Chelatococcus sp. YT9: one gene and its partner. The protein of the gene in region 1 interacts with the protein of each later gene in a pairwise test. Links are inferred from orthologs where the notes say so. Each region holds a gene or a part of one and is shown in the gene's direction. Other genes may lie near its edges. The genes, in order: hflC and ftsH.

Region 1 (11,638 bases):
CTGTTGCCAGGTGCCTCCGAACCCCGCCCGACGGGGCTAACCGCCGGGACTTTAAATCGGGTACCTAAACTGCGTTACGCAGCCTGGGCAACCGGAGCATAGTTGTCGTTGGCAACTATAAGTTCGGCCCGATAACGGCGGAACCATGCCGAGCAAAAGTCCACCCTTTACACCCTCGTCGATCCTATTTCGCCCCCGCCGAAAGGCAGCCGCGCCCCGAATGGAAAGCCGCTGCCCTTTGGTGGAGGCGCCGGGTACCGCCCCCGGGTCCGAAAGGTTTATTGCGATGGCCGTTTATCGCCATAGCCGTCTCGCGACGGCACGAATAATATAGGGACCTTGGAGGCCGCTGGGAAGATCGTCTTGCCCTCCGATGCACAATCAGGGCGTCGCTCCCTGCATTTTTTTGACGCAGGCCACGCCTGCGGCCCCTATCCCATCAGAACGGCAACGACATTCTCGATCATTCAGCAGCGGGATACGAGGGGGCCGTCGGGACTGTCATGCCCCGCGCTACCGTGGCGTGAACGGCAAGGTCGAAGCTCTCGCTCGGCGCGGACATCTCGAGTATTGCGGTACCCGCCGAATTGGCACCGGATGCACCGTAATGTACGGAAATGCAAAGTATTTTTCGCATACACGCTCGTTATGCGTGCATCGTGAAACCAAATGCACCCTAGAAATATTGCTTATTCGATCAGCATTTTCTGATCTCGTTTGTGAGGTAGTGACATGTTGAAACGTGCATTGCTTGTAGCAGCGGCCGCAATTGCTGGCGGCATGATGATCTCAGCTCCGGCCTCCGCTCAGGTTATCTTTACCGGCGGCTACATCTCGGGCGGGCCCGTCTATTTCGGCGGTCCGGTCGCAGGTCCTTTTGTGTCGGGCTACACGCTGGCTTCCGGCGTGTTCGGTGAGCGTGTCTATGTGCGCACAGCCCCGGTCGTCACTCATGTCGTTGCCGCTCCCGTGGTGCGGACCCGCGTCATAACCACCCGTGTCGTCTCGACCCCGGTGGTGACAACCCGGATTGTACGCCGGCACTACGTTGTCGCCACGCACCGTCACGTGGTCCGCCGTGTGATCCACCGCGCCGCCTACACGACGGTATCACCCTGGACGCATGCGGCTTATTACTATTAATATGTTGATTTGTTTATATTTTTTAACGACCTCTCACAGTGTTAGCTAGCGCCACGTGGCGTTTCGGACCGCGCGCAAAACCGGGATCCCAGGTCCGAACGCATCCGGTTGGGTGACGATCCATCCGGAGGATTGCATGGCGCCGGGGTATATGGCGGGGCAGCCGGCTAGCGAAGCTGCCCCCCACATCCGTTATGCACAAGAAATGCCGCAAGAGGGCTGCTGAAGATCCGCCGCTTCGTTACCATATGGAGGGCTTGACGGGTTTCTAATCGTTCAAGCCGCTTTTTCGCGCTTCGCCCCATGCGGCAGGTGACCATGCAGGCCTATCACGATCTTCTGCGCCACATCCTTGACGAGGGACGCTCTAAATCCGACCGCACCGGCACGGGTACCCTGTCGTTGTTCGGTTACCAGATGCGCTTTGATCTGACGGAAGGCTTCCCGCTGGTCACGACTAAGCGCGTGCATCTGAAATCAGTGGTTCACGAGCTGCTCTGGTTCCTTAAGGGCGATACGAACATCCGCTATCTCAAAGACCATGGTGTCTCGATCTGGGATGAATGGGCTGACGAGAACGGTGATCTCGGTCCCGTGTATGGCCGTCAGTGGCGTTCCTGGGCCGCGCCGGATGGCAAGGTCGTCGATCAGATCGCCTGGGTCATCGACGAGATCAAGCGCAACCCCGATTCGCGACGCCTTGTCGTGAGCGCCTGGAATCCAGCCGATCTGGACAAGATGGCGCTTGCCCCCTGCCACTGCCTCTTCCAGTTCTACGTGGCTGATGGGCGTCTCTCGTGCCAGCTTTACCAACGCTCGGCTGACGTATTTCTCGGCGTGCCGTTCAATATCGCAAGCTACGCTCTGCTCACCCATCTCGTGGCTCACGAATGCGGCCTCGGTGTTGGCGATTTCGTGCACAGCTTCGGGGATGTGCATCTCTACATCAATCACCTTGAACAGGCGCGCCTGCAGCTCTCCCGCGATATCAGGCCGATGCCCCACCTCAGGCTGAACCCTGCCGTCCGTTCGCTGTTCGAGATCGGCTTCGATGACATCGTCTTCGAAGGCTACGATCCACATCCCGCCATCAAGGCGCCGGTTGCCGTCTGATAGCCCGTGCCGACCTCGTTTTGCCGCGCCGAATCACGCAGATTCATCGTGGCTGGCAATTCTGCGCGGGTGAGGCAGATCCTGTGAAGCGAGTGTGATGATGCTTTTCTCCCTGTCCGAGCGTGCCGTTTGCGTGCCGCGATGACGAAGCCGCTCGCTCTGATCGCGGCGGTGGCCGATAACGGCGTTATCGGCGGAGGTAACCGCCTGCTGTGGCACCTGCGCACCGACCTCCAGCGATTTCGGCGCTTGACCCAGGGGCGCCCTCTGCTCATGGGGCGCAACACCTACGATTCCATCGGCCGGCCGCTGCCCGGACGGGCCGTCGTCGTGCTAACGCGCGATCCTGCCTTTGCACCCGATGGCGTCGTGGTGGCGCACGATCTGATGGCGGCGCGGCTGCGGGCGGAGGAGGCTGCGGACCACCTGGGCGCCGACACTGTGATGGTGGCGGGCGGCGGAGAAATTTACGCGCTGACACTGCCGTATGCTCAGCGGCTCTACCTTACGCGCGTGCATGTTGCTCCGGCGGGAGACACGGTCTTTCCGGCCTTCGACACCGCAGATTTTCGTGAGACCCTGCGTGAGGAGCATGCGCCGGGGCCTCATGACGATCATGCATTCACCTTCATCGATTATGAGCGGGGACAGGGTGAGAGCGCCCGCTGATCCTCGGCATGGCGCGATTTCGGCGGGGTCCCGCCATCCCTGATAACCTCGTGAGTTGACGAACTATGGTTTTAACCCCACTTGCGCTTGACATGGGGGCCTTCGGCAACCCATCAACCTTGAGCAAACCCTTCGCGGGCGCGCCATGCGGATAGGCCGCTGACCTGTTGTACGAAAACGGGCGCGGCCGCTGGATGGTGCGAAACTTGATGGTTTGGGATCGGGTTTGGCCGGCCTGAGTGCTGGGCGGAGCTGGACCCCAAACACGGCGGCAGTGAGGAACGGCTGAGCATGTCTTGGAGCAACCACAGCGGCGGTCCGTGGGGCCAAAAGCCCGGCGGTCCTTGGGGATCGGGCCCTTCGGGAGGCGGCGGCGGCGGTAACCCGCCGGATCTCGAGGACTTTATCCGGCGTGGCCAGGACAAGCTGCGCAACATCATTCCTGGCGGCGGCGGTGGTGCCAGCGGCCGGGGTATAGCCCTGATCGGCCTCGGCGCTGTACTGCTGTGGCTGGCCACCGGCTTCTATACGGTGCGTCCCGACGAGGTCGGCATCAACATGATTTTCGGCCGCTATGTCGGCACGACCGGTGAAGGCCTGCGTTACAACTTCCCTTATCCCATCGGATCGGTGATCAAGCCGCAGGTGACGACGGTCAACACGATCGAAGTGGGCCAGCGCACGGGGGACACCACGCGTCGTGTATCGACGGCGCGCGAGGTGCCGGAGGAGAGCCTGATGCTCACCGGCGACGAGAACATCGTCGACATCAATTTCACGGTGCAGTGGCAGGTCAGCCCCTCGCGTCCGCAGGACTATGTCTTCAATCTCCAGAATCCGGATGCGGCGATCAAGGCCGCGGCCGAGAGCACCATGCGTGAGATCGTCGGCCGACGTAACATTCAGTCGGTGCTGACGACCGACCGTGGTGCGATCGAGGCGGAGGTGCGCCAGTCGATGCAGAAGCTGCTCGACGAATACGGAGCGGGTGTCGAGATCCGCCAGGTACAGCTCCAGAAGGTGGACCCGCCCCAGCAGGTCATCGACGCCTTCCGCGACGTGCAGGCTGCCCGTCAGGATCAGGACCGCATCAGGAACGAGGCTGAGACCTACGCGAGCCGCGTTGTCCCCGAAGCGCGTGGTGAGGCTTCGCGCATCATCCAGGCCGCCGAGGGCTACCGCGAACGTGCTGTCGCCGAGGCGCGCGGTGCAGCCTCGCGCTTCACCCAAGTTTATGAGGCCTATGCGGCCGCGCCCGACGTGACGCGCGAGCGCATGTTCATCGAGACTATGGAGCGCGTTTTGTCGGGTTCGGACAAGGTGCTTATCGATTCCAAGGAGAACCAGGGGGTCGTGCCGTATCTGCCATTGGGTGAGTTGCAGCGGTCGGCACCGTCGGTGCAGGGCTCCACCGTGCGTCAGGGAGCCACGCGATGAGCAGCGCCCTCAAGACCGGCGGCATTATTGTCGTTCTCATCCTTCTGATTGTCCTCTACAGCGCGACCTTCGTCGTCAGCCAGACCCAGCAGGCACTCGTGCTTCGCTTCGGCGGCGTGCGCGAGGTCATCTCGAACCCGGGCCTCTATTTCAAGTTGCCGTTGGTCGAGAACGTGGTCTATCTCGACAAGCGCGTGCTCGACCTCAACCTGCCCGAGCAGGAGGTGATCGCTTCTGATCAGAAGCGTCTCGTGGTCGATGCCTTCACGCGTTATCGCATCTCAGATCCCGTTCGCTTCTACCAGACGGTGAGCAATGTGGCAGGCGCCAACCTGCGCCTCGCCAACATCATCAACTCAACCGTGCGCCAGTACGTGGCTGACGCGAGCTTCACCGACGTGGTGCGTACGCGCCGCGAGGAATTGATGCAGCGCATCCGCCAGGAAGTGAACAAGCAGGCCAATGGGCTCGGCATTTCGGTGGTCGATGTGCGCCTTCGCCGGGTGGACTTGCCGCAGCAGAACAGCCAGGCCGTCTTCCAGCGCATGCAGACCGAACGCCAACGCGAGGCGGCCGACATCCGCGCCCAAGGTTCCGAGCTTGCCCAAGGTATCCGGGCTCGCGCCGATCGCGAGGTGACGGTCATCAAGGCCGATGCGAACCAGAAAGCTGAGACTCTGCGCGGTGAGGGTGATGCGGAAAGCAACCGCGTCTACGCCGAAGCTTATGGCAGGGATCCGGGGTTCTTCGCCTTCTTCCGCTCGATGCAGGCTTACGAATCGAGCCTTGGGGCGCAGGCGTCTGGCGGCACGCGTCTCGTGCTTTCACCGAATTCGGACTTTTTCCGTTACTTCATTGATCCTGCAGGGAAATTGCCCAGCGCGACCACGCCGCCTGCCGCCGTCCAGGGCGCACCGGCTACCAATCCCTGATCGAGCATGCGGCCGGATGCGGACGGTGATGGCCGTTTTTCCTCTTGCATCCGCATGCTCGCGTACAAGACAAAAAAGAGTGCACGTGAAGGAGGGCGCCCCTCCTTCACCCATGTTGTGATGGCGTGCGGGGGCCTGGCATGACCGATTTCTTGGCTGCGTTGGGCCTGTTGCTCGCCATTGAAGGGATCGTGTTCGCGGCTTTTCCGGCCGCCACGCGCAAGGCGCTCGCAGAAGCCGCGGAGGCCCCGATTGAACGGATGCGCATGGTGGGCGTTATCTCGGCGGTAGCGGGCGTCTTCATCGTCTGGATTGTGCGAAGCGGCATCGTCTAGGACTTGTAAGTGCAGGATTTGAACACGATTTTCTTGGCCGGTGATCTCCGTGCCGGATGATGTTGCCGCAAGCGCGCGTTGACGGGGAAGTGACAGAGGAGCCGTCGCGGGGTTGCCTTATTCGTGCTTCAATAAGAGCTGCCCAGAGGCGGCGTTGATTTCAAAGAGATAGAGGGCTCCATGGCCGGTTTTTCGACGTTATCGATGTCCGTGGTGGCGACGCAGACGAGGCGGGTCGCATCTGCGATAGCGATCGTGTCGGCCATCACGCTGGCGGCTCCTTTACCAGCCGTGGCGCGGGGGCCTGAAACCTTCGCCGACCTCGCCGAGCAGGTGACGGATGCCGTGGTGAACATCTCGGCGGCCACGACGGGCGGTTCCGCGCGCGAACGCGCCATGCCGCAGTTGCCGCCAGGCACGCCGTTCGAGGATCTGTTCGAGGAATTCTTCAAGCGCCGCGGGCAGGGAGGCGATGCGCCTCAGCCGCCGCGCCGTGCCAGTTCGCTGGGCTCCGGCTTCGTGGTCGATTCGTCGGGCATCATCGTGACGAACAACCACGTTATCGGAGAGGCCAACGAGATCACGGCCATCTTCAATGACGGCACGAAGCTGAAAGCCGAGCTTCTCGGCAAGGACTCCAAGCTTGATCTCGCCGTGCTGAAAGTGAAACCCGACAAGCCCCTGAAGGCCGTGAAATTCGGTGATTCCGACAAACTGCGGATCGGCGATTGGGTGATCGCGATCGGCAACCCGTTCGGGCTGGGCGGCTCTGTCTCGGCCGGTATCGTGTCGGCTCACAACCGCAATATCGACCAAGGCCCTTACGACAACTACATTCAGACGGACGCGGCGATCAATCGCGGCAATTCGGGCGGCCCGCTGTTCAACATGGCCGGCGAAGTGGTCGGCATCAACACGGCCATCCTGTCTCCCACGGGCGGATCCGTCGGCATCGGTTTCGCCGTGCCTTCGTCGATGGCTTCCACTGTCGTCGACCAGTTGCGTGAGTTCGGCGAGACGCGCCGCGGCTGGTTGGGTGTTCGCATCCAGGGTGTCGATGATCAAACCGCGGAGGCTCTGGGGCTGGAAAAGGCCCGGGGCGCGCTCGTCGCGGGCGTCGATGAAAAGGGTCCCGCCAAGCCCATCGGCATGGAAATTGGCGACGTGATCACCAAGTTCGATGGCAAGGAAGTGAAGAGCGCGCGGGACCTGCCACGGATGGTGGCTGCGACGCCGGTCGGCAAGGATGTGGAAGTGGTCTTTGTCCGCAAGGGCAAGGAGACCACCGCGACCGTCAAGCTGGGCCGTCTCGAGGACGGGGAGAAGCAGGCGAATGTGTCGAGGGATAACGGTGCCGAGAAACCGGTGGCGCGCAAGGCACTCGGTCTCGACCTGTCCAGCATCACCGACGACCTGCGCCGCCGCTACTCGATCAAGGACGAGCTGAAGGGCGTAGTCGTCACGCGCGTCGATCCGAATTCCTCAGCTGCCGACAAGCGCATCCAGAGTGGCGATATCATCATGGAAGTCGGCCAGGAGTCGGTCTCGTCGCCGGCCGACGTCACCAAGCGTGTCGAGGCCTTGAAGAAGGATGGCAAAAAGTCAGCGCTCCTTCTCGTCGCCAATGCTCAGGGTGAAGTGCGCTTCGTCGCCGTCACCATCGAGTAGACAGGGCGGAGCGGCGGCTTTCCGCAACAGCGACACCAGGCAGAACTCGTCATAATGGCCGTCCCCGGAGTTCGGGGCGGCCATTTTCTTAGGCCAGCGGACGCGTGTACACCTCGACGGCTCCCGGGATGACATGGAAGCTCGCCGGGGTCTTGCCCGTGAGCTCTCCATCGGTGTTGATGCTGCGAGGCCGGCGTGTCTCGACTGTGCAGGCCGTCGTGGTGAAGGTGTAGACGTCGCGCCATCGTCCGTGAGTGCCCTGCTTCAAGGCGGGGAGCAGCGCCAGCAATTGCCACCAGTGCTCGACGCCAAGACTGTAGACGTGCAGCAAGCCGTCATCCGGTCGCGCGTCGAGGTCCACGGTAAGGCCCCCACCATAATGCCGGCCGTTCCCAACCGACACCTGGACCGTACGGATGACCTCGCGTTTGCCGTCATGCTCGATCGTCACCGTGAAGGGTCGCATCCGGGCCAGGATGCGCAGGCCTGCCAGCGCGTAGCCCAGGGTGCCATAGCGCTTCTTGGCGTCGGCCGTCAGTTCGTGCGCGAGGTCGGCGCTGAAGCCGATACTGGCGACATTGAAGAAAGGAACGCCGTTCACCTCACCGAGATCGATCGGACGGTGATGCCCTTCGACGATAATTCCGGCCGCGTCGATCGGCGAGGCGGGTATGGCAAGGCTTCTGGCAAGATCATTGGCGGTGCCGAGCGGAAGGATCCCGAGCGGCAGATCGGTCCGCGAGAGGGCGGGGGCCGCCCTGTTCAGGGTGCCATCGCCGCCGCCGATGATGACACAGTTGCACCCTGAAGCGCGTGCGTTGTCGATAGACACCGCGACGTCAAGCGGATCAGCCTCCATGAGCTCGATGCCGCCGGCGCGAAGGCGATCGAGTGCTGCCTCCGGAAGGGGATACCCGTTGCGTGCATGGCGATTTATAACGAGCAGGGCCTTGCGTGCGGCTTCTGGCAAGATGATCTCCACGTGGAGCTGCGCCATGTCAGTGGATGCCTCACGGCATGGGCGCTGTTTGACGCTCTGTTGAAGGGATTAAAATTGTCCTGAAGACGGGAAGTGCGGGACAGCCGCTTCACTGCGGAATGCGGGCCTCGCTCTGGTAGAAAGCTGCATCCCTTGAACCGGCTCGAACCCTGCGGGGTGACGACATTGCTTTTGTGGCCTCAGAAGGGGTGCTCCGAACCAAGTCTACCTCTATCTAGAGATAGATCGTGGAGCGTCCATGGCGTCGCAAGGGCATAAGGAGGACAAAGCTTGGGCTTCGATTTCACGGCCATATCGAAAGGGGCGCTGCGCGAAGTCGGCCTAGTGATTGCTCTCCTGGTGGTGGCGGGCGGGATCCTCGGCTTCCTTGCGGTTGCCGAGGAAATGCGCGCGGGCGAGCTGGAGGCGTTCGACACGGGGATTCTCCTCGCCTTGCGCAATCCTGCTGATATTGCTGATCCCATTGGTCCGCGGTGGCTGGAAATCGTCATGCGCGACATCACCAGCCTTGGCGGCATTCCGGTGCTGGTGCTGATCGTTATAGTGGTGATCGGTTATCTCATACTCGTGCACAAGCGCGCCATTGCCTTATTGATCACTGTATCCATGGGGGGCGGACTTCTTCTCGGACATCTTCTCAAGCTGCGTTTCGACAGGCCGAGGCCCGACCTTGTGGCCCATCTCGTCGATATCCATTCGCTCAGTTTCCCGAGCAGCCATGCGATGCTCTCTGCCATTACCTATCTCACGATTGGCGTGCTCCTGGCGCGGGTTGAGAAGCGGCGCGTCGTTCGTATGTATATCCTCGCGGTTGCAATCGGGCTGACGCTCCTGGTCGGCTTGAGCCGGCTCTATCTGGGCGTGCACTGGCCGAGCGACGTGCTGGCGGGCTGGTGCGCCGGGGCGGCTTGGGCCATGACGTGCTGGCTGGTGCTGGTTTTCGCTCAAGGACGGTGGTCCGCTCGCAGCGACGTTGCGCCCTTGGCGCCCGAGCCTGGCCCGAGAAGTGCTGTCGAGCCGAGGTGAACAGCCAGCGCACGGCGCTGGCAGACCGCGCGGAACAGCGTCGTGTGCATCGGCTCACCGTCGAGATTGACGTGCAGGACCTCATCCGATGTGAACTCGATCCAAGGGCTTCTAACGCGCACCAGCAATTCTTCGATACCAGCCGCGCCCTGGCTGAGCAGGCGGCTGAGCGCGTCCAGACGCTCCTCCGCGCCGAGTTCCGGCAGGATCATCAGATCGAGCAGGCCGTCGTCGATCAGCGCATCGGGGCAGAGCGGGATGCCCCCGCCTGCCTGGCGCCCGTTGCCGATCGCAAGGGCAAGGAAGCGTCCCTCCCATTCAAAGTCCTCAGCGATGAAACGCCCACTGTTCGACGAGAGCTCCCGAAACCGGCTAAGCCCTGTCAGCAGATAGGCGAAGCCGCCGAGACGGCGCTTCAGTTCGGGATCGGTTTCCACCGTCACGCGGGATCCAAAGCCGCCGGTCATCACATTGATGAAGTTCCGCTCGTTGATGCGCCCGACATCAATGATGCACGCTCGCCTTTCCACCGCGATCCGCAGGGCGGCGGTCATATCGGCGACGGGTATGTCGGCTGAGCGGGCGAAATCATTGGCCGTGCCGAGCGGCAGAATACCAAATGAGCAACGATCCGGCGGACGTGCCGTCAAACCAGCTGAAAACACCTCATTGACGGTGCCGTCGCCACCGCCCGCCACAATGACATCGACGTCGCCCTGGCGCGCGGCCTCCACGGCCTCCTGCGCCATCCGCGCCGCATCGCCTGGTTCATAGGTCACCCGGACGCTGACGCCGTGGCCGTCCCGCCGCAAGGCGCGGACCGCGTGGCGCACCTCCGCGTTACCAGCCGCCTTTCCGTGAAGGATGACGCGGATGTTGGTCATGATCCATCACCTGTTGCCGTGTGTGATCGCGGTCATGGGTTCAGGGATGCCGGGCACGTTGGCACGGATGGCCTGGGAAAAGTCCGGGTTTGCGTCAGCCGCGATAGCGCGTTCCGTGATCCGGCCTCGTGCTCTGAGTTCGGCCACGCTGTAGTTGGTCTCGAGGCCGCCAACATCGTGGATATATTCCGGCAAGTAGCCTGAAAGTACGAGCCGGTAATCCATCGGCAGGCCCGGCACGATGCGGTTCACCATTTCATAGACGATGGTGGTGCAATTGGCCGTGATGGTGTTGTAGAAGCGCGGTCGCTGCCTAAGGGCATTCGCCGCCTCGGCATAGGCGAGAAACAGAGATCTCGCGGCCTCCTTGGGCATGCGAATCCGGTAGATATAGGTGTCCTCACCGCGCACATTCGGTCGCAGCCGGATAATGTCGCGCTCGTCGGCGGCGACGATGCTTGTCTCGAATTCCTTGAAGAAGCCGCCGATCTCCGAGAAGCTCTCGTTCTTCTCCTTCCGGATCTCGACCGAGAAGACGACGTACTGGCCGTCGGCAAAGCCGAAGGACACCAGGGTGTGGGCGATGCCTGGCCGGCCCCAGTAGGACAGCACCATGTCGACCGAAGTCAGGGTGTCGAGATCATACCTGCGTGTTTCCCAGCGAGGCGTATAGTCCGTCTCCGTGCGCCATTCAAAATCGCGAACGTTATGCAGCGTGACGCTATTCCCGTTGATCTCGGCTGAAAGCATCTCGCCGACGTCATCGGCCCATTCCCGGTTGTTTGAGGGCTTGATGGTGCTCCACCACAGGCCAAGCCCGACGAGCACGACGGCGTAGGGAAGGAGCGGTCGCCAGTCTCCCCGAAGAACCATGACGATGGTGCCCAGCGAGAGCACGCACCAAGCTGCGATCGCGGCGTATCGCCCATATGGGCCGACAGGCAGGCGGAACCATAATGCCCCGGACCACCAGATCCCGCAGAGAATGATCGCGACCGTGAGCAGGGCGACCGCGATCATGCGCAAACCCCACAGATACCGAGAGCGGCCGCGCGCGGCGGCGGCGGTGTCGTTTTGCAGCTCAGTCGGTCGGCCTGACGAATTCATCGCTGCGATAGCCCTGAGCAAAGAGGAGGGCGGTGAGATCGGCATGGTCGAGGCGCGCGTGAGCGGCAGCGGCCACGGCTGGTTTGGCACGGAATGCTACACCAAGGCCAGCTTCTCCGAGCATCGCGAGATCATTGGCGCCGTCGCCGATAGCCACCACCTCATGCGCGGCGAGCCCGAATTTTTCACGCAGCTCCTGCAAGGTGGCGAGTTTCGCTTCCCGTCCGAGGATCGGTTCCTGGACCTTTCCGGAGAGTTTGCTGCCCTCGGTCAGGAGCTCGTTGGCGCGGTTCTCCTGGAAGCCGATGGCCGCGGCGATCTTGG
Region 2 (9,498 bases), 1.5 Mb from region 1 along the record:
GGAGGTGCAATTACGCCTTTTGCGGCGTGGCATCGCGCGGATGGCTGGGTCACTTGCCGATGGTCCCCACCTGCGCCTCGAGCGCCTTGAAGCGTTGACGGAGGCGCTTTCCGCGGCGCGTGCGCGGGGGGAGGCGCTTAAACGAACTCTTGGGGGGGCGGTGATAAGGCTATCGAGGAGCGGTCACATCCATATGAGCGGGGAAGGCCCACGTCGGCGAGGAAAGATACGGAATATTTGACTTTTTGACCGAGCATCTGAGACAATCGCCGGCTGTTTTCAGGCGCGCAAGCCAACTTCCTCGGGCTCTTCCCTTGGCAAGCATGGATGTGAGCCCTAGATTAGCGCGTACGGCGGCTTTCGCAGACAACAACGCCGCCACCGAGTGACGAGGAAGACCTAATCCGATGAACCCCAATTTCCGCAATTTCGCCCTGTGGGTCATCATATTCCTATTGGTGCTTGCGCTCGTCACGCTCTTCCAGAATCCGGGCTCGCGCGGAACCGCCAACGAGATCCCTTACTCGCAGCTCCTGAACGATGCTGATGCGGGGCGGATCACGAGCGTGGTGATTTCCGGCCAGGACATTACAGGCACCTATACGAACGGCGGATCCTTCCGCACCTTCGCGCCGAATGATCCCTCATTGGTGGGCAAGCTTTCCCAGAAGGGCGTGCAGATCACCGCCAAGCCGCCGTCGGATTCGACGCCTTGGTTCATCGCGCTTCTATTCAACTGGTTGCCATTGCTTGTTTTCATCGGCGCGTGGATCTTCCTGTCGCGTCAGATGCAGAGCGGCGCCGGCCGCGCCATGGGCTTCGGCAAGTCCAAGGCCAAGCTCCTGACGGAAGCGCATGGCCGCGTAACCTTCGAGGACGTCGCCGGCATCGACGAGGCCAAGGAAGACCTGCAGGAGATCGTGGAGTTCCTCCGCGATCCGCAGAAGTTCCAGCGGCTCGGCGGCCGTATTCCGCGCGGCGTGCTGCTCGTAGGCCCGCCCGGCACGGGTAAGACGCTCACGGCGCGTGCCGTCGCGGGCGAAGCCAACGTGCCGTTCTTCACGATCTCGGGCTCGGACTTCGTCGAGATGTTCGTGGGCGTCGGCGCGAGCCGCGTGCGCGACATGTTCGAGCAGGCCAAGAAGAACGCCCCCTGCATCATCTTCATCGATGAGATCGACGCGGTCGGCCGCCATCGCGGCGCCGGCCTCGGCGGCGGCAATGACGAGCGCGAGCAGACGCTGAACCAGCTCCTCGTCGAGATGGACGGCTTCGAGCAGAACGAAGGCATCATCATCATCGCCGCGACCAACCGTCCGGACGTGCTCGACCCCGCCTTGCTGCGCCCCGGCCGTTTCGATCGCCAGATCGTCATCCCGAACCCGGATGTCGCAGGCCGCGAGAAGATCCTGCGCGTCCACGTCCGCAAGGTTCCGCTGGCGCCCGACGTCGATCTCAAGACCATCGCGCGCGGCACGCCCGGCTTTTCCGGCGCCGACCTGATGAACCTCGTGAACGAAGGTGCACTTCTCGCGGCGAGGCGTGGAAAGCGCATCGTCACTCAGGCCGAGTTCGAGGATGCCAAGGACAAGGTGATGATGGGCGCCGAGCGCCGCTCCATGGCCATGACCCAGGAGGAGAAGGAACTCACCGCCTATCACGAGGCAGGCCATGCGATCGTCGGCCTCAACGTGCCGAGCCATGATCCGATCCACAAGGCGACTATCATTCCGCGCGGCCGCGCGCTCGGCATGGTGATGTCGCTACCGGAAAGTGATCGTCACTCCTATACGCGCGAATGGTGTGTCTCGCGCATCGCCATGACCTTCGGCGGCCGCGAGGCTGAGATCCTCAAGTTCGGCCCCAACAAGGTCACCAACGGAGCGAGCGGCGATATCCAGCAGGCCACCCGCCTCGCACGAGCGATGATCATGGAATGGGGCATGTCCGACAAGCTCGGTCGCGTCCGCTACCAGTCCAACGAGCAGGAGGTATTCCTCGGCCATTCGGTGGCGCAAAGCCAGAACATGTCCGATGAAACGGCGAAGCTCATCGACGCTGAGATCCGCAAATTGATAGAGGACGGCGAGAACGAGGCTCGGCGCATCCTCATCGAGAAGCGCGATGATTGGGAAACGCTGGCGCAGGCTCTTCTGGAGTATGAAACGCTGTCCGGTGAGGAGATCCGTGATCTCCTGAACGGCAAGCCGCCAACCCGAGACAGTGGCGAGCCGAAGACGCCGAGCCGTAGCTCAGCCGTGCCGACCACGGGTCGCAACAGGCCGCGTGGTGAGCCGGACACGGGGCTGGAGCCTCAGCCGCAGGTCTGACTGCTGGTCCAAAGAGCCTCTTCAAGCCTCCGCCGGTTTCATCCGGCGGAGGTTTTTGTTTGGGAGACACAGTCGTTGACGGCCGCCTTGAAAGATTCGCTCATATTTTTTGAACGAAGTTCGGTCACTGTCGGCGGACGGCGCTGCTATAAGCGTCAGAATCCGTACGGTTCTAGCGGTATGGGCTGGGGAGGTTGCGATGGCGCGCAAGGGACGTAAAACGCGCCTTGAGATGGAATCTCCCGCCGAGGACAAGCAGAAGGCTGCCGATATGAGACGCGCGTATTTCGGAACAGATGGCATTCGCGGCTTGGCCAATGCCGTTATCACGCCTGAGCTCGCCCTGAAGGTCGGGCAGGCGGCGGGACTTCTGTTCCAGCGCGGTGAGCATCGCCATCGTGTGGTGATCGGCAAGGATACGCGTCTGTCCGGCTATATGATCGAATATGCGCTGGTGGCAGGTTTCACCTCCGTCGGCATGGACGTGCTGCTGCTCGGTCCGATGCCGACGCCGGCCGTTGCGATGCTCACCCGCTCCATGCGCTGTGATCTCGGCGTCATGATCTCCGCCTCGCATAACCCTTACGAGGACAACGGCATCAAGCTGTTCGGTCCCGATGGCTACAAGCTGAGCGATGAGGTCGAGGAGGAAATCGAAGGGTTGATCGACGCTGATCTCCGCCTGCGCCTCTCAAAACCCGACAGTCTTGGCCGTGCGAAGCGTATCGAGAGCGTGCATGCGCGCTATATCGAATTTGCCAAGCGGACGTTGCCGCGACAGCTTGATCTCGACGGGCTGCGTATTGTGGTCGACTGCGCCAACGGTGCGGCCTACAAAGTGGCGCCCGAAGCCCTGTGGGAGCTTGGTGCGGATGTTATTTCCATCGGCGTCGAGCCCGACGGTTTCAACATCAACCGAGATGTGGGATCAACGGCACCGGCCGCGTTGATTGCCAAGGTCCGGGAAACGCGTGCGGACATCGGAATTGCGCTCGATGGTGATGCTGATCGAGTCATCATCGTCGACGAGAAGGGGCACCTCGTGGACGGCGACAGCCTGATGGCGGCCATCGCCACCTCCTGGAAGGAGGACGGGCGCCTGTCCCGGCCGGGGATCGTTGCGACGATCATGTCCAATCTGGGGCTTGAGCGTTATCTTCAGGGCATTGGCATTGATCTCGTCCGTACCGCGGTGGGTGATCGCTATGTACTCGAGCGTATGCGCCAGGATGGCTACAATCTCGGTGGCGAGCAATCCGGGCACATCATTATGCCGGACCATGCGACCACCGGCGACGGGCTCGTCGCGGCTCTTCAGCTTCTGGCCGTGGTCAAGGGACGCAACCGCCCGGTGAGCGAAATCTGCCAGTGCTTCGAGCGGTTGCCGCAAATTTTGAAGAATGTGCGCTACCGCAGAGATCAGGCCCTCTCCGAAGAGCTGGTCGGGCCGGTGGTTGACGCTGCACGTAAGAAGCTCGGCGCAGGCGGGCGCCTGGTCATACGGCCTTCAGGCACCGAGCCTCTCATCCGCGTGATGGGAGAGGGTGACGATCGTGCTCTCGTCGAGAGCGTCGTAGACGAGGTCGTTGAGGCTTTCACGCGGGCCGCTGCGGCAGCGTGATTCGACCGGTCCGGGCGCGCCGCGTAGGTTACGCGGACCCCCTTCTTTACCATTTTCGGTAGTTCTGGTGATGAACCGGACCCGTTGTACTCCGGGCCGGTTGTTTGCACGCCAACGGCGTGCCGGACCCAAGCGTTCTCGATTATGCCTCGCCGTCCGCAGGCTCTCGTAAAAATTTAAGTGAAATCAGGTTGTTAAGAAGAACGTGTTTCGCGACGCCTTGGCGGGATCGTGGATAAATCCGCTCGTCCTGTGCACCGATGAAAGGCGATAAGCTGAATACTCATTATGGTGAAGTATTAAGGTTAAGATCTGTTTAAGAGTTTTATGCGAGTGTCCCTTCATGTGCAGTGGGGAGCTCCACAATCGGACCCTTCCCTGACAAGAAGGAACTTCGTTCATGCGTGGCATGAAATCTCTCGTCCTGGCGGGCAGCTTTGTTGTGGGGAGCATGGGGGCTGGTCTCGCCGCGGATCTCTTGCCACCGCCACCCCCGCTAGCGCCTCCGGTGCCGCTCGACATGAGCGGATGGTATCTGCGCGGCGATATCGGTTTCAGCAACCAGCAGGTCGATAAGCTCGATAACGTGCTCTATCAGGGCACAACCGTCGTCAATATCAATAAAGACTTTGATGCTGCGCCTTTTGCTGGCGTCGGCGTCGGTTACAAGTTCAACAACTGGTTCCGCACCGATCTGACAACGGAATATCGTGCGAGAGCTAACTTCAAGGGGCTCGATATATACGAGGCTCCTTATCTTTCGACCGGCTATGCGACAGACCAATACTCCGGCGGCAAGACGGAGTGGACGACGCTGCTCAATGCTTATTTCGATCTCGGGACGTGGTCAGGCATCACGCCTTTCGTTGGCGCGGGCATCGGCGTCACACGCAACACGATCACGGGGTTCACGGATACCAACATCATCACGCAGGGACTTGCTTACGGGCGTGATAAGTCCAAATGGAATCTCGCCTGGGCACTCTACGCCGGCCTGGGCTATGAAGTGACGCCGAATTTCACTGTCGAACTTGCCTATCGCTACCTCAATCTGGGCGATGCCGAGTCAGGTGACCTGATCACCTATACGGGTTATAACTCGGTCTATAACCCGATGAAGTTCAAGGATTTGAGCTCGCACGACATCAAGATCGGCCTGCGCTGGATGCTGGGCGGTCCGAGCTACGCGGCTGTCGATGAGCCTCTGATGCGCAGCTATTAAGCGCGCTCTGCCGGCGGCGTTCCGCGGGACGGGACGCCGGCGCCTATGATCGCATGGAGCCTGTTTGCGTTGAGAGCTGAGGCAGCTTTCCACGCAACAGGCTCCATTCCTTTTTGGCCTGGTGTATCCAATGCGAAAGCTGTTCCTGATGGGTCGATTTCAGATTTAGAATTCCTGATGAGGATAGCGTTCTTCATTTGTCGTTTTGACGTATATGGATCTGAAATATTGGCAATCTTCTGATAATTCCGAAGATGATATTCTTATGAATAACACGTTGCATATAAGTTTTTCCTTTTCGATATTTTTATCGCATTTGCTTTAGTCGTTCGTTAAACATAAAAGTCAAGTATCCGCTGGCCGTAATGAGTCGTTGTGAGTTGGAGCGCGCGGCGACGACCGGAGGGGTGTCGCCGCGCTGCGTGAAACACGCTTCGAGGAAGACAGGACCATGCGGGCGGCATTCTTGGGGATGAATCTTTCGGCGCGTAACCGGCTGACCATGGTGTATCTGCTGGCTGGAAGCGCGCTCACATGCCAATTGACAGGGGCGCAGGCCGCGGATCTCGACTACTCCTCGTTGCGCGGCGCGATCATGGATGACAAGCCAGCCGATGCGGCGGACTGGAGTGGCGTCTATGTCGGTGCGCAGGCCGGTTATGCCAATACGAATGTCGACTTTGGCAGGGCAACTGGCGATCTCATCGCGCATGTGCTTCGGGATACGATCATCGAGGCCGAAGCCGCCGTCTCGGGATGGACGGCGCTCCCCGAGCGCGATGCGCGGCGGGGGATTTTCGGAGGCTTTCTGGGTTATAACAGCCAGTGGGATGACGTGGTCCTTGGTATTGAAGCCAACTACAATCACACCGCGCTCGATATAACGGCGCGGGATCAACTGCAGCGCAGTTATCTTGCTTCGGATCGATACAGTTATAACGTCGGTTTGGATACGCGATCTACCGTCAAACTGACGGATTACATGACCTTACGCGCGCGCGCCGGCTATGCCTTTGGCTCTATTATGCCCTATGCGATGATGGGCGTGGCAGTCGGCCGGGCCAGCATTGATCGGTCCGCGTCGGTGGCAGTGACAGCCTATGATTATTCCGGCATGGGAAGGCCTATGGCTAGTCTCGACCCCAATCCAACCACACTATCCGAGAAAAAGAACAACGAATTCGCTTATGGCATGGCGGCGGGGCTGGGCGTTGATATGCTTCTGACCGACGGCGTCTTCTTGCGTGGTGAGTATGAATACATCCGCTTCATGTCGTTCTCGAAGGCTCGCGCGGATATCAATGCCTTGCGCGGCGCGGTTGGCGTGAAATTCTAGATGCCGAGCAAGGCGTCCTTGGCGACGCAGGTGACACGGAGGAGCAGCCAAGCCCTGTGAGCCCCCCTGTCCTGGCCAGGTGCAGCCGGAGTCTCCCATCAACGCGACGGGCGGTTGGCAAAGGTGGGTCTGAAAGCTTCGTACCAATCGCCCGTTGACTGTCGGTCCCATCTCCCGTATCTCCATCCGCGGGACACCTTCCCCCAACGGAAGGCGCCCATCTGTAAGGATGGAATGACATGACAGAGACGCTGCCCGCCGTGCGCCCCGCGCGGCCTCATTTTTCGTCTGGCCCTTGCGCGAAGCGCCCCGGCTGGGATGCCGCCGCCCTCGATACGAGTTCGCTAGGCCGCTCACACCGCGCCAAGATTGGCAAAGCCAAGCTCAAGCAGGCGATCGATCTCACCCGTGAAATCTTGCAGGTGCCTGCCGACTACCGCATCGGCATCGTGCCTGCGTCGGATACAGGCGCGGTCGAGATGGCGCTGTGGTCGCTGCTCGGCGCCCGCCCGGTCGACATGCTCGCCTGGGAATCCTTTGGCGAAGGTTGGGTGACCGATGTGGTCAAGCAGCTCAAGCTCGCCGATGCCCGCATCATCAAGGCTGGGTACGGCGAACTGCCGGATCTGACGCAAGTCGATACCAAGACCCGCGACGTTGTCTTCACCTGGAACGGCACCACTTCCGGCGTGCGCGTCCCTAATGCGGACTGGATCGCCGCCGATCGGGAAGGTCTCACGATCTGCGACGCCACCTCGGCTGCCTTCGCCCAGCGCCTCGACTGGCCGAAGCTCGATGTTGTCACCTTCTCCTGGCAGAAGGTGCTCGGTGGCGAGGGCGCCCATGGCATCCTCATTCTCTCGCCGCGCGCCGTCGCCCGGCTTGAGAGCTACACGCCGGCCTGGCCGCTGCCGAAGATCTTCCGCATGACCAAGGGCGGCAAGATCGTGGAGGGCATCTTCCAGGGCGAGACCATCAACACCCCGTCGATGCTCTGCGTCGAGGACTATATCGACGCGTTGGAATGGGCGAAGTCGCTCGGTGGCCTTGATGCGCTGGTCGCGCGGGCTGATGCCAACGCCAAAGCGATTGCCGACTGGGTGGCGAAGACCCCGTGGGTCGCCAATCTCGCCAAAGTCGCCGAGACGCAGTCCAACACGTCGGTCTGCCTGTCGATCGTCGATGCCGATGTGGTCGCCAAGGGTCCGGAGGCTGTCGCCGCCGTCGCCAAGGGCCTCGCCGCCGCCCTCGACAAGCTTGATGTCGCCTATGACATCGGCGCTTATCGCGATGCCCCTCCCGGCCTCAGGATCTGGTGCGGCGCGACAGTCGACACCGCCGATGTGACGGCGTTGACCGAATGGCTCGACTGGGCCTTTGCCCAGGAAAAGGCCAAGCTCGCCTGAATCAGCTTCGCCTGAGGCGGCACGCGCGCCGCCAGAGACTCTCTTCCTTGTCCCCGGAAGAGAAGGGCGGGGGGACAGGATCCTCATGATCATCCCCCGTCCTTGCTGATGAACATTCTCAAGGCCGGCGCTGAACGCTTCGTCGTCGCGCTCGGGCCATCGACCCCACCCAAACCCCTCCGTAAGGGGAGGGGAGTAGAGAGGCCACATCATGCCTGCTCCCAAGGTTCTCATTTCCGACGCTCTGTCTCCCGCAGCCGTGCAGATCTTTCGGGATCGCGGCATCGAGGTCGATTTCCAGCCGGATCTCGGCAAGGACAAGGACAAGCTCGCCGCCATCATCGGCAACTACGATGGTCTCGCGATCCGCTCCGCCACCAAGGTCACGCCCAAGATCCTTGAAGAGGCGAAATCGCTGAAGGTCATCGGCCGCGCTGGCATCGGCGTCGACAACGTCGATATCCCGGCGGCGACCGCCAAGGGTATCATCGTGATGAACACGCCCTTCGGCAATTCGATCACGACCGCCGAGCACGCCATCGCCATGATGTTCGCGCTGGCCCGCGAGATCCCCGCCGCCGATGCTTCCACCCAGGCCGGCAAGTGGGAGAAGAACCGCTTCATGGGCGTCGAGATCACGGCCAAGACGCTCGGCATCATCGGTTGCGGCAACATCGGCTCCATCGTCGCCGAGCGCGCCATCGGCTTGAGGATGAAAGTCATCGCCTACGATCCCTTCCTCTCACCGGAGAGGGCGCTGGACCTCGGTGTCGAGAAGGTTGAGCTCGATGATCTTCTGGCCCGCGCGGATTTCATCACGCTGCATACGCCGCTGACGGAAAAGACGAAGAATGTTCTGTCTGCCGAGGCGCTGGCCAGGACGAAGAAAGGCGTGCGCATCATCAACTGCGCCCGCGGCGGTCTCGTCGACGAGGCGGCCCTGCGTGCGGCCCTCGACTCCGGCCATGTCGCAGGCGCTGCCTTCGACGTGTTCGTCGAGGAGCCCGCCAAGGAAAACCCGCTGTTTGGCCATCCGAACGTGGTCTGCACGCCGCATCTCGGCGCGGCAACGACAGAGGCGCAAGAGAATGTCGCGCTCCAGGTCGCCGAGCAGATGTCCGAGTACCTGCTGCGTGGCGCTATCTCCAATGCGGTGAACTTCCCGTCCATCACTGCCGAGGAAGCGCCGAAGCTGAAGCCCTTCATCGCGCTGGCTGAGAATCTTGGGTCCTTCGCGGGTCAGTTGACGGAAACGGGGATCAAGAGCGTCCACATCACGTATGAGGGCACGGTCGCCTCGCTGAAGATCAAGGCGCTCACCTCGGCGGCGGTCGCTGGCCTGCTGCGCCCGATGCTGGCGGATATCAATGTCGTCTCGGCGCCGAGCGTTGCCAAGGAGCGCGGCATCGTCATCGAAGAGACGACGCGCGAGGCCCAGGGCGAGCATGATGCGCTAATCACGCTGACGGTCGTCACGGAGAAGCAGGAGCGTTCCGTGGTCGGCACAGTCTTCGCTGACGGGGCGCCGCGCATCGTCGCGATCAAGGGCATCAAGGTGGATGCGGAGTTCGCGCCGTCGATGA

The links.
Region 2: the proteins of hflC (region 1) and ftsH interact in binary tests that used the Escherichia coli proteins (3 or more experiments, as listed by UniProt). The link is inferred for Chelatococcus sp. YT9 from one-to-one orthologs.

Annotation. Positions count from the first base shown.
Region 1 is NZ_JAHBRW010000001.1:2,587,014-2,598,651, forward strand. The notes cover bases 3,327-6,326. They hold hflC (protease modulator HflC), read left to right. Parts: upstream 3,327-4,358; coding sequence 4,359-5,294; downstream 5,295-6,326. Other genes in these bases: hflK (FtsH protease activity modulator HflK), read left to right, coding at 3,327-4,362; KIO76_RS11835 (DUF2065 domain-containing protein), read left to right, coding at 5,435-5,629; KIO76_RS11840 (DegQ family serine endoprotease), read left to right, coding at 5,810-6,326. In the rest of the region: KIO76_RS11810 (hypothetical protein), read left to right, coding at 733-1,143; KIO76_RS11815 (thymidylate synthase), read left to right, coding at 1,462-2,256; KIO76_RS11820 (dihydrofolate reductase), read left to right, coding at 2,398-2,925; more of hflK, read left to right, coding at 3,217-3,326; more of KIO76_RS11840, read left to right, coding at 6,327-7,297; KIO76_RS11845 (lipid kinase), read right to left, coding at 7,386-8,294; KIO76_RS11850 (phosphatase PAP2 family protein), read left to right, coding at 8,568-9,323; lipid kinase YegS, read right to left, coding at 9,242-10,207; KIO76_RS11860 (Lnb N-terminal periplasmic domain-containing protein), read right to left, coding at 10,214-11,227; phosphoserine phosphatase SerB, read right to left, coding at 11,289-11,638.
Region 2 is NZ_JAHBRW010000001.1:1,104,402-1,113,899, reverse strand. What follows is about bases 1-2,868. They hold ftsH (ATP-dependent zinc metalloprotease FtsH), read left to right. Parts: upstream 1-407; coding sequence 408-2,330; downstream 2,331-2,868. Other genes in these bases: glmM (phosphoglucosamine mutase), read left to right, coding at 2,602-2,868; tilS (tRNA lysidine(34) synthetase TilS), read left to right, coding at 1-241. Outside these bases: more of glmM, read left to right, coding at 2,869-3,951; KIO76_RS05060 (outer membrane protein), read left to right, coding at 4,352-5,173; KIO76_RS05055 (outer membrane protein), read left to right, coding at 5,625-6,509; KIO76_RS05050 (phosphoserine transaminase), read left to right, coding at 6,749-7,915; serA (phosphoglycerate dehydrogenase), read left to right, coding at 8,127-9,498. UniProt on the Escherichia coli protein: Acts as a processive, ATP-dependent zinc metallopeptidase for both cytoplasmic and membrane proteins. Plays a role in the quality control of integral membrane proteins.